4 regions of the Streptomyces sp. NPDC098101 genome follow, and region 3 is predicted to be linked to each of the others. Evidence: riboswitches for the same ligand, from Rfam matches in the RefSeq annotation. Region 3 holds a riboswitch; each other region holds the start of a gene.
What was found. A riboswitch is a leader RNA that binds a small molecule or an ion and turns the genes downstream of it on or off. The one in region 3 is predicted to bind cobalamin.
Positions count from the first base shown of each region.

Region 1 (2,155 bases), on a different contig from region 3:
ACCGAGGCCTGGCCCGACGTGGACGAGGAGTCGCGCGGCCTCGCCGTCGAGACGGTCGTGCGGCTCACCGTCAGCCACATCGTCCAGCCGGTGGCCCCGCCCTCGGAGACGGCGGCGCGCATCGCCAGGATCACCACGAGGATCGCCTACCCCGGCGGCCCCTGAGACGCCCCGCCCCGCGCCGGACGCACGACGAGGCCCGGTGCCGAACACGGGGGATCTTCGGCACCGGACCTCTGTTGAATATTCTACGAGACCGCCGGGGGTGCTCGCACCCGCCCCGGCGGCCGGTTCCGACGGGCGAAGCGCGGGCCGACGGGGTACACCTCCCCTGAGACGCGGACACGGCCGGACCCGGCCGGGGACACCCCTCGCCCGCGTCCCCGACGCCGAGGAGGAGGCCGCCGTGGAAGGCAGGAGCAAGGGATTCGTGCATTCCTTCAACCGTCTCGGGGGATACGGGTTCGTCGTCCCCGTCGGCTCCGAGGACCAGGTCTGGTTCAGCGCGGAGGACATCGAGGACGAGAGCCGCACCGTCTCGGAGGGGCAGCAGGTCTCCTTCGTCCTGGTCCTCGGGGACGGCCGCTTCGAGGCCAAGGAGCTGCGCGTCTGACGCCCCCCGCGCCCCGGGGCACGCCCCCGGGCCGGTGGTACTGTGCCGAGGCCAGTCGCACCTTTGTACGCACCCGAACGGGTGGGTGCACGGGTCAGGGAATCCGGTGCGAGACCGGAACTGACGCGCAGCGGTGAGGGTGACGGGCGGAGCATCGGCCACTGGGCGGCGACCCGGGAAGGCGCCCCGTCCGGCCGACCCCGAGTCCGAAGACCTGCTGGCGGCCCCGGCGGCACACGCGCGCCCGGGGAGCACCGTACGACAGGCTCCGCGCATGAGCCGTGGCCGCAGAAGGAAGTCCCGTGCCGCTCGCACACCCCGTCCGCTCCGCCGTGCTGTTCCTCACCGGAGCCCTGCTCCTGACCGCGACCGGCTGCGGTGGCGGGACGACCCCCGCACCCGACCGGCCCGCGGGCGGTGCCGGGAAGGCGAAGGCCGGACACCCCGTCGTCCTCGACGACAACTGCGGACGGCCCGTCCGCGTCGAGCGCGCGCCGGAGCGGGCCGTCGCCCTCGACCAGGGCGCGGCGGAGATCATGCTCTCCCTGGGCCTCGCCGACCGCATGGTGGGCACCGGCACCTGGACGGACCCCGTCCTCAAGGGCCTGGAGAAGGAGAACGCGAAGGTCCCGCGCCTCGCCGACCGCTACCCCTCCTTCGAGAAGGTCCTCGACACCGAGCCCGACTTCGCCGCCGCCTCCTTCACGTACACCCTCGGCAAGGGCGGCGTGGCGACCCGCGAGCGGTTCGAGGAGCTCGGCGTCCCCACGTACCTCTCGCCCACCGACTGCGTCGGCAAGGACAACAGCGGCGACGGGGACGGCGTCCGCGTCCGGCCGCTCACCATGGAGACGGTCTACGGCGAGATCCGCGACCTGGCCCGGATCTTCGCCGTCCCGGAGCGCGGCGAGAAGCTCGTCGCGGAGCTGAAGGCCCGCGTGACGAAGGCCGCTTCGGGCGGGGACTTCAAGGACGCCACGGTCCTCTACTGGTTCGCCAACGCCGAGGCGCCCTACATGGCGGGCTGCTGCGGCGCCCCCGGCATCGTCTCCCGCGAGCTCGGCGCGAAGAACGTCTTCGACGACACCAAGGAGGAGTGGCCCCAGATCAACTGGGAGACCGTCGCCGACCGCGACCCCGACGTCCTCGTCATCGGCGACCTCACCCGCCGCTCGCAGTCGGCCGAGAGCGCCGCCAAGAAGATCGAGTTCCTGGAGTCCGACCCGGTCACCCGCAGCATGACGGCGGTCAAGAACAAGCGGTACGTGCTCCTCAGCGGCCAGGCGCTCAACCCCACCGTCCGCACCGTCGAGGCCGTCGAGAAGGTGGCGGCCGCGCTCCGCTCGTACGGTCTCGCCAAGTGACGCCCACGGCCGCGAAGCCGTCCCCGGCGCGCGCGGGAGCGGCGGTCCTGCTCGGGACGGCGGGCGGGCTCGCGCTCCTGGCCGCGTCGATCGCCGTGGCGATCACCATCGGCCCGGCCCGCATCGGCGTCGCCGACGTCTGGTCGACGGTCGCCGCCCACCTCGGCGGCGGCACCCC
Region 1 covers NZ_JBIWAS010000001.1:315,782-317,936, forward strand. The annotation lists gene ACIQVI_RS01325 (TetR family transcriptional regulator) at 1-165, shown strand, start outside; gene ACIQVI_RS01330 (cold-shock protein) at 431-613, shown strand; cobalamin riboswitch at 710-829, shown strand; gene ACIQVI_RS01335 (ABC transporter substrate-binding protein) at 916-1,977, shown strand; gene ACIQVI_RS01340 (FecCD family ABC transporter permease) at 1,974-2,155, shown strand, end outside.
Region 1: another riboswitch for cobalamin. It lies ahead of ACIQVI_RS01335 (ABC transporter substrate-binding protein); the one in region 3 lies ahead of ACIQVI_RS17190 (ribonucleoside-diphosphate reductase subunit alpha).

Region 2 (2,155 bases), on a different contig from region 3:
CGGCGATCGGCGCCCTCAAGGGCCCGCTGCACGGCGGGGCCAACGAGGCCGTGATGCACATGCTGCACGAGATCGGGGAACCGGAGCGGGCCGGGGAGTGGCTCGACGGGGCGCTGGCGTCCGGGCGGAAGATCATGGGTTTCGGCCACCGGGTCTACAAGCACGGCGACTCCCGCGTGCCGATCATGCGGGCGGCCCTGGACCGGCTCGTGGCCCGCGCCGCCGACCCGGACACGGCCCGGCTCGCCGCCCTGCACACGGCCCTGCGGCGCGCCGTGGCGGACCGCAAGGGCATCCATCCCAACCTGGACTATCCGGCGGGCCTGGCCTATCACCTCATGGGCTTCGACGTGGCCGCCTTCACGCCCCTGTTCGTGATGTCCCGGATCACCGGCTGGACCGCGCACATCACGGAACAGCTCGCCCACAACTCCCTGATCAGGCCCCTGGCCTCGTACGAGGGGAGGGAGCAGCGGGCGGTGCCCCTGGCCTCGTGAGGGGGGCCGGCCGGTCCGACACGCCCCGCCGGCGGGATGAGGGGGTGGACTTACTAGGACGTCCAACTATATGTTCGTGGCACAAGGTCCGCGGTGCAGGGAAGCCGGTGTGAATCCGGCACGGTCCCGCCACTGTGACCGGGGAGCGTGCCGCCGTCCACACGTCACTGACGAGGTCTGTCGGGAAGGCGGGCGGCACGCGGGGATCCGGGAGTCAGGATACCGGCCGCGGAACGTTCCGTGTTGTCCACGAGGATGGAGCAGACACGCATGGCACCGGTCCGTACCCACGACCCTGGTGATCCGGCGGAGCGAGCGGCGACCCCCGCGCTCACCTAGCTCTTCGGCGGCCCCGCGCCGCCCTGTCCCACGGCGTTCCCCCTCGGCGCACCCACCCGGTGCGGCCGGCGGTCCGCCGTGCCATCCCCGGATCCGACCTGACGAGAGCAGGCCCCCATGGTCCGTGAACTCACCCATTTCATCGGCGGAAAGCACACCGCCGGCACGTCGGGCCTCTTCGGCGACGTGTACGACCCCAACACCGGCACCGTCCAGGCCCGCGTCCCGCTCGCGGGCCGCGCCGACACCGAGCACGCGATCGCGGACGCGGTCGCCGCCCAGCGCGAGTGGGGCGCGTGGAACCCGCAGCGGCGCGCCCGCGTGCTGCTGCGGTTCCTCCAGCTCGTCGAGGACGAGCGCGACACGCTGGCGAGGCTGCTGTCGGCCGAGCACGGCAAGACCGTCGCGGACGCCCACGGCGACCTGCAACGCGGCCTTGAGGTCGTGGAGTTCGCCGCGGGCATCCCCCACCTCCTCAAGGGGGAGTTCACCGACAACGCCGGAACAGGCATCGACGTGCACTCCCTGCGCAGCCCGCTCGGCGTCGTCGCCGGCATCACCCCGTTCAACTTCCCCGCGATGATTCCGCTGTGGCAGGCCGCGCCCGCCCTGGCCTGCGGGAACGCCTTCATCCTCAAGCCGTCCGAACGCGATCCGTCCGTGCCGCTCCGGCTCGCGGAGCTGTTCCTGGAGGCGGGGCTCCCGGCGGGCGTGCTCAACGTCGTCAACGGCGGCGAGGAGGCCGTCACCACCCTCCTCGAAGACCCCAGGGTGCAGGCCCTCGGCTTCGTCGGCTCCACCCCGATCGCCGCGCACATCTACGCGACGGCCGCCGCCCACGGCAAGCGCGCCCAGTGCTTCGGCGGCGCCAAGAACCACATGATCGTGATGCCCGACGCCGACCTCGACCAGGCCGTCGACGCCCTGGTGGGGGCCGGTTACGGCTCGGCGGGCGAGCGCTGCATGGCGATCTCCGTCGCCGTGCCCGTCGGCGAGGAGACCGCCGACCGGCTGGTGGCCGCGCTCAAGGAGCGCGTCGCCGCCCTCCGGATCGGCCGCTCCGACGACCCGGAGGCCGACTTCGGGCCGCTGGTGAGCCGGGACGCCCTGGAGCGGGTCGACCGCTACGTCGACATCGGCGTGGAGGAGGGGGCCGAACTCGTCGTCGACGGGCGCGGCTTCACCCTCCCCGGCCACGAGGACGGCTTCTTCGCGGGCGCCACGCTCTTCGACCGGGTCACCCCGGACATGCGGATCCACCGCGAGGAGATCTTCGGCCCGGTGCTGTGCGTCGTGCGCGCCGCCGACTTCGAGGAGGC
Region 2 covers NZ_JBIWAS010000004.1:84,299-86,453, forward strand. The annotation lists gene ACIQVI_RS18990 (bifunctional 2-methylcitrate synthase/citrate synthase) at 1-497, shown strand, start outside; cobalamin riboswitch at 558-743, shown strand; gene ACIQVI_RS18995 (CoA-acylating methylmalonate-semialdehyde dehydrogenase) at 954-2,155, shown strand, end outside.
Region 2: another riboswitch for cobalamin. It lies ahead of ACIQVI_RS18995 (CoA-acylating methylmalonate-semialdehyde dehydrogenase); the one in region 3 lies ahead of ACIQVI_RS17190 (ribonucleoside-diphosphate reductase subunit alpha).

Region 3 (2,155 bases):
ATCATCCGGCCGTACAGGTCGCGGGCCGGCATCGTCTTGCGGGCCAGGCCGGCCGCCTCGGCCTTGCGGTAGGCGGCGTCGAACTCCTCGCCCCACAGGTCCACGAGCTCGGGCACGTCCGAGGGGGAGAACAGCGACCACTCGGCGTCGGCGTTCACGCGGCGCATGAACTCGTCCGGGATCCAGTGCGCCAGGTTCAGGTTGTGCGTGCGGCGCTGGTCCTCGCCCGTGTTGTCGCGGAGCTCCAGGAACTCCTCGATGTCCGCGTGCCAGGTCTCCAGGTAGACGGCGGCGGCGCCCTTGCGGCGGCCGCCCTGGTTCACGGCGGCGACGGAGGCGTCGAGGGTCTTCAGGAACGGCACGATGCCGTTGGAGTGCCCGTTGGTGCCGCGGATCAGCGAACCGCGGGCGCGGATGCGGGAGTACGAGAGGCCGATGCCGCCCGCGTGCTTCGAGAGGCGCGCGACCTGGTGGTAGCGGTCGTAGATGGAGTCCAGCTCGTCCTGCGGGGAGTCCAGGAGGTAGCAGGAGGACATCTGCGGGTGGCGGGTGCCGGAGTTGAAGAGCGTGGGGGAGGACGGCAGGTAGTCCAGTCGGCTCATCAGGCGGTACAGCGCGGCCACCTCGTCGAGCGCGCGGACGCTCTCGTCCTCGGCCAGGCCGCAGGCCACGCGCAGCATGAAGTGCTGCGGGGTCTCGATCACCTTGCGGGTGATCGGGTGGCGCAGCAGGTAGCGCGAGTAGAGGGTGCGCAGGCCGAAGTAGCCGAAGCGGTCGTCGCCGGCCCGGTCGATCGTGGCGTCGAGGCGGTCGGCGTGCAGCGCGACGAACTCGGCGGTGCGGTCGGCGATCAGGCCCTCGTGGTGCCCGACGGCGACCGAGGAGGAGAAGTTCACCGAGCCCTGGGAGGCGGCCTCGTCCGCGATGGTGATGGTGAGGAGCCGGGCGGCGAGCCGGGAGTACGCCGGGTCCTCGGCGATCAGGCCGGCGGCCGCCTCGGTGGCCAGCTCGCGCAGCTCCGCCTCGTCCGCGGCGGCGCTGCGGCCGCGGAGCGCGGCGGCGGCGACCCGGCCGGGGTCGGTGTCGGGGAGATCGGCGGTGAGGTCGGTCAGGGTCCGCAGCAGTACGGTCCCGGGGCCGTCGCTCTCGACCGCGGAAGCCTCGGCCGAAGCCGGATCGGCGGGCGCGATGGTCACGTGGGGGCTCTCCCTCGCTCGGCTCGGGGCCTCGGCGGGGGAAGGGCGGACGGGCGGGCGTCCACGCACGACGCACCGCGTCCACCGGCCCACTCCGCGAGGCCCGGACGTCTGTGGCACCCGGAACGGAAGGACCGGGCGCGCTGTCGGCAGGTGTTCGGACTCACTCCGGACGAAACCGCACGAAGTACACCGTTGCGGGACAGTTCCGGATTCGCGCCGGATTCCCCTGCGTCGACAGCGAGGACGAGCATACATGTGGGGGGCGCCGCTCGTGGCACCCCCCACATGTTGTGTCGCCCCCTGGACGGGACTTGGGCTCAGAACTCCAGGGAGTAGGTGCGCAGAGAGTGATCGGGGATCGGCTCCCAGTCCCGGTGAGGGGTGCGGACGAAGCCCATCCGCTCGTAGATCCGGTGCGCCGCGACCATCTCCGCGCCCGTGGAGAGCACGATCCTGGCGCACCCCGGGAGGGCCCTCGCCCGGTCGACACAGGCCCGTACGAGCGCCTCCCCGACGCCCCGGCCGCGGGCCTCCCGGGCGACCGCGAGCATCCGGAACTCGGCCTCGCCGGGCACGGCGATGTCGGCCCACGGGGTGCCGCCGCGGGCGAAGGTCACCCCGCCGACGATCCGCCCCGCCGCGTCCCCGGTGTCCTCCGCGACGAGGACCTCGCTCTCCCGGGCCCGGCGCGCCGTGTCCCGCAGCACCGCCAGGTAGGAGTCGTCCGCCCCGTGCGCCAGCAGCCCGTCGTCCAGATAGGTGCGCCCGGTCAGCTCGCCGAGCACCTCGTACTCCTCGGGCCGTACCGCCCTGATCGTGAAGTCCATGGGGGAAAGTGTGCCCGCCGGGAACGCGACGGGGCCCGGGGCCTCCTGGCGGAGGTCCCGGGCCCTGCGTGCCGGTGGCGTCAGTGGGTGGGGACGGTGACCTTCTCCATCTCGGTCTTCACGCCCGGG
Region 3 covers NZ_JBIWAS010000003.1:909,548-911,702, forward strand. The annotation lists gene ACIQVI_RS17190 (ribonucleoside-diphosphate reductase subunit alpha) at 1-1,196, opposite strand, end outside; cobalamin riboswitch at 1,327-1,467, opposite strand; gene ACIQVI_RS17195 (GNAT family N-acetyltransferase) at 1,517-2,026, opposite strand; gene mctP (monocarboxylate uptake permease MctP) at 2,107-2,155, opposite strand, start outside.

Region 4 (2,155 bases), on a different contig from region 3:
TCGGCGTACCGGTCGGGTCGCCGGTCGGATCCGGCCCCGGCCCCGGTTCCGCGAGGCCGATCTTCGCGAGCGGGACCTGCGCCAGCGCGAGCACCGCCTGCGCCGTGGAGCGGCGCCACTGGTCGCGCTGGAACTCGCCGATGCCGTCGGCCCGCGCCCCGGCCAGCGCGTCGTCGTCGTAGGCGAGGGCGCCGGCCTCCGCCGAGGCGGCACCCCCGTCGGCGGCGGTGATCCGGCGGGCCTCGATCCAGTCGGCCGCCTTGTCGGCCTCCGCCTGGTGACCCGTCGCCGCCAGCGCCTGGCCGCCGAGGCCCGTGCTGTTGGCGTTGGGGAAGGAGGTCGGCCCCGAACCGGTCAGGGAACCGTCCTCGTGCTGCACCTCCGCCAGCCAGTCGCCGCCCTTCTTCGCCGCCTCCGCGGCGCCCGGGGCGCCGTCCTCGGCGGCGGCGAGCAGCGCCTGCACGGCCATGGAGGTGGAGTCCGGGTCGAGCACCGCGGCGTCGCCCTCGGCGTCGCAGTCGCCGGTGACCTCGACGCCGTCGCCGCCGAAGCCGTGGGGGTAGAGGCGGAACCCGCCGGCCGCGCACTGCTGGTCGATCAGGAAGTCGACGGCGCTCTGCGGCACGTCACCGCTGCGCGCGAGGCCGAGCACCGCCAGGGACTGGCCGAAGGTGTTGCTGCTGTCGCCGCCCTCGACGACCTTGTCCTTCAGCCGGCCCTCCTCCAGCCCTTTCTCCGGGCCGGCGAGGAGGTCGAGCGTCTCCCGGCGCAGGTCGTACGCGCCGAACGCGCTCGGGTCCTCCCCGGAGATCACGGCCGCGTACAGGAGCTTGGCGGTGGCGCCGGAGATCCGCTGGCCGGGCTCTCCCCAGGTGTCGTAGCTGTTGTAGTCGCGGACGTGCGCCTTGAGCGTGTCGACGACCTCGTCCGCCGCCGCCTCGTCGACGCCCGTCGCCTCGAGGGCGATGAGGGTGTCGACGGTCAGCCCCCAGTCGTACATGCCGGGGGAGAAGCCGGGTATCGCGCCGCCGTCGAGTTCGCCCGCCTGCCAGCGGGCGGCGGCCGCGGCCGCGTCCTCCCTCGGAGCGGCGGCGGCGCCGGGGCTGAGGGCGATCGCGCCGACGGCGAAGAACGAGCCGCAGACGCCGAGCACGGCAGCGAGCTTGACCGGTGGTCTGACGCCGACCATGGCACAGATCCCTTCGACAAGGGGTCGGCAACAGCCTCCCGGGCCTTGTCGCAGGAAGGGGCCGCGCGCGGTCGTGGACGATCGCGTCGGATTCCAGAGGCAGTTACCGGGCTCCGCGCTGCAGACCATGACAGTGAGAAGCAGTTCACCCACGCCATGGGCATTCCGACTCGCGGCAAGTGGTGCTCCGCCGCTCACGGTTGCAGGTCAGCGCCGGATTCGCACCGGCTTCCCCCATCGCGTGGGCATTGAGTTGTCGTCCGCTCACGAGCGGAACGGCCGCATCCTATGTACGGACACACGAAACTCGCCAGCCGTGCCCGGTGCGTTTCACGCCACATCCGCCCCTTACCCCCGCCGCCCCCGTTCGACGGCGGTACGTCAGCCGGCCAGGTCCGCGGCGAGGTCGTCGCGCCAGCGCGCGGACAGCCGCCGGTTCAGGACCGTGGCCGCCGCGTCCGGCAGGGGCAGCAGCAGGAACTCGCGCAGTGCCCCGGCCGCCGAGTCCCGTACGGCCCACGCGGCGAGGTCGGCCCCGGTGACGGGCGCCGGGTCCGCTCCGCGCCGGGCCGCGTCCAGCAGCCCCCGTGCGGCCCGGGTCTCCGCCGCGAGGGTCCTCATCCGCAGGTCGAGGGCCCCGTCGGCCGGGAGGTCCACCGGCTCGTTCCGGAGGATCCGCTCCAGCGCCCGCGCGATCTCCGGGTGGGCGTCGGCGCCGGTCTCGGACGCCAGCCGGGCGAGCTGGGCCGCCATCGCGGAGCGCAACCGCTCCGGGGGCGTCCGGTCGACGAGCCCGGCGAGGTCGACGTCACGCACCGAGGAGACCGGGTGCCGCTCCGGCGGGAGGTCGTCGAGGACCGGCAGCAGCAGCGCGCTCGCCAGCGGCTCGTCGCCGTCCGCCGCCGGATCCCAGACGATGCCGTACTCCGCCACCGGGCCGGCCAGCAGCCGGGCGTACGCGGCCGT
Region 4 covers NZ_JBIWAS010000001.1:1,012,704-1,014,858, forward strand. The annotation lists gene ACIQVI_RS04075 (prenyltransferase/squalene oxidase repeat-containing protein) at 1-1,189, opposite strand, end outside; cobalamin riboswitch at 1,327-1,480, opposite strand; gene ACIQVI_RS04080 (SMI1/KNR4 family protein) at 1,571-2,155, opposite strand, start outside.
Region 4: another riboswitch for cobalamin. It lies ahead of ACIQVI_RS04075 (prenyltransferase/squalene oxidase repeat-containing protein); the one in region 3 lies ahead of ACIQVI_RS17190 (ribonucleoside-diphosphate reductase subunit alpha).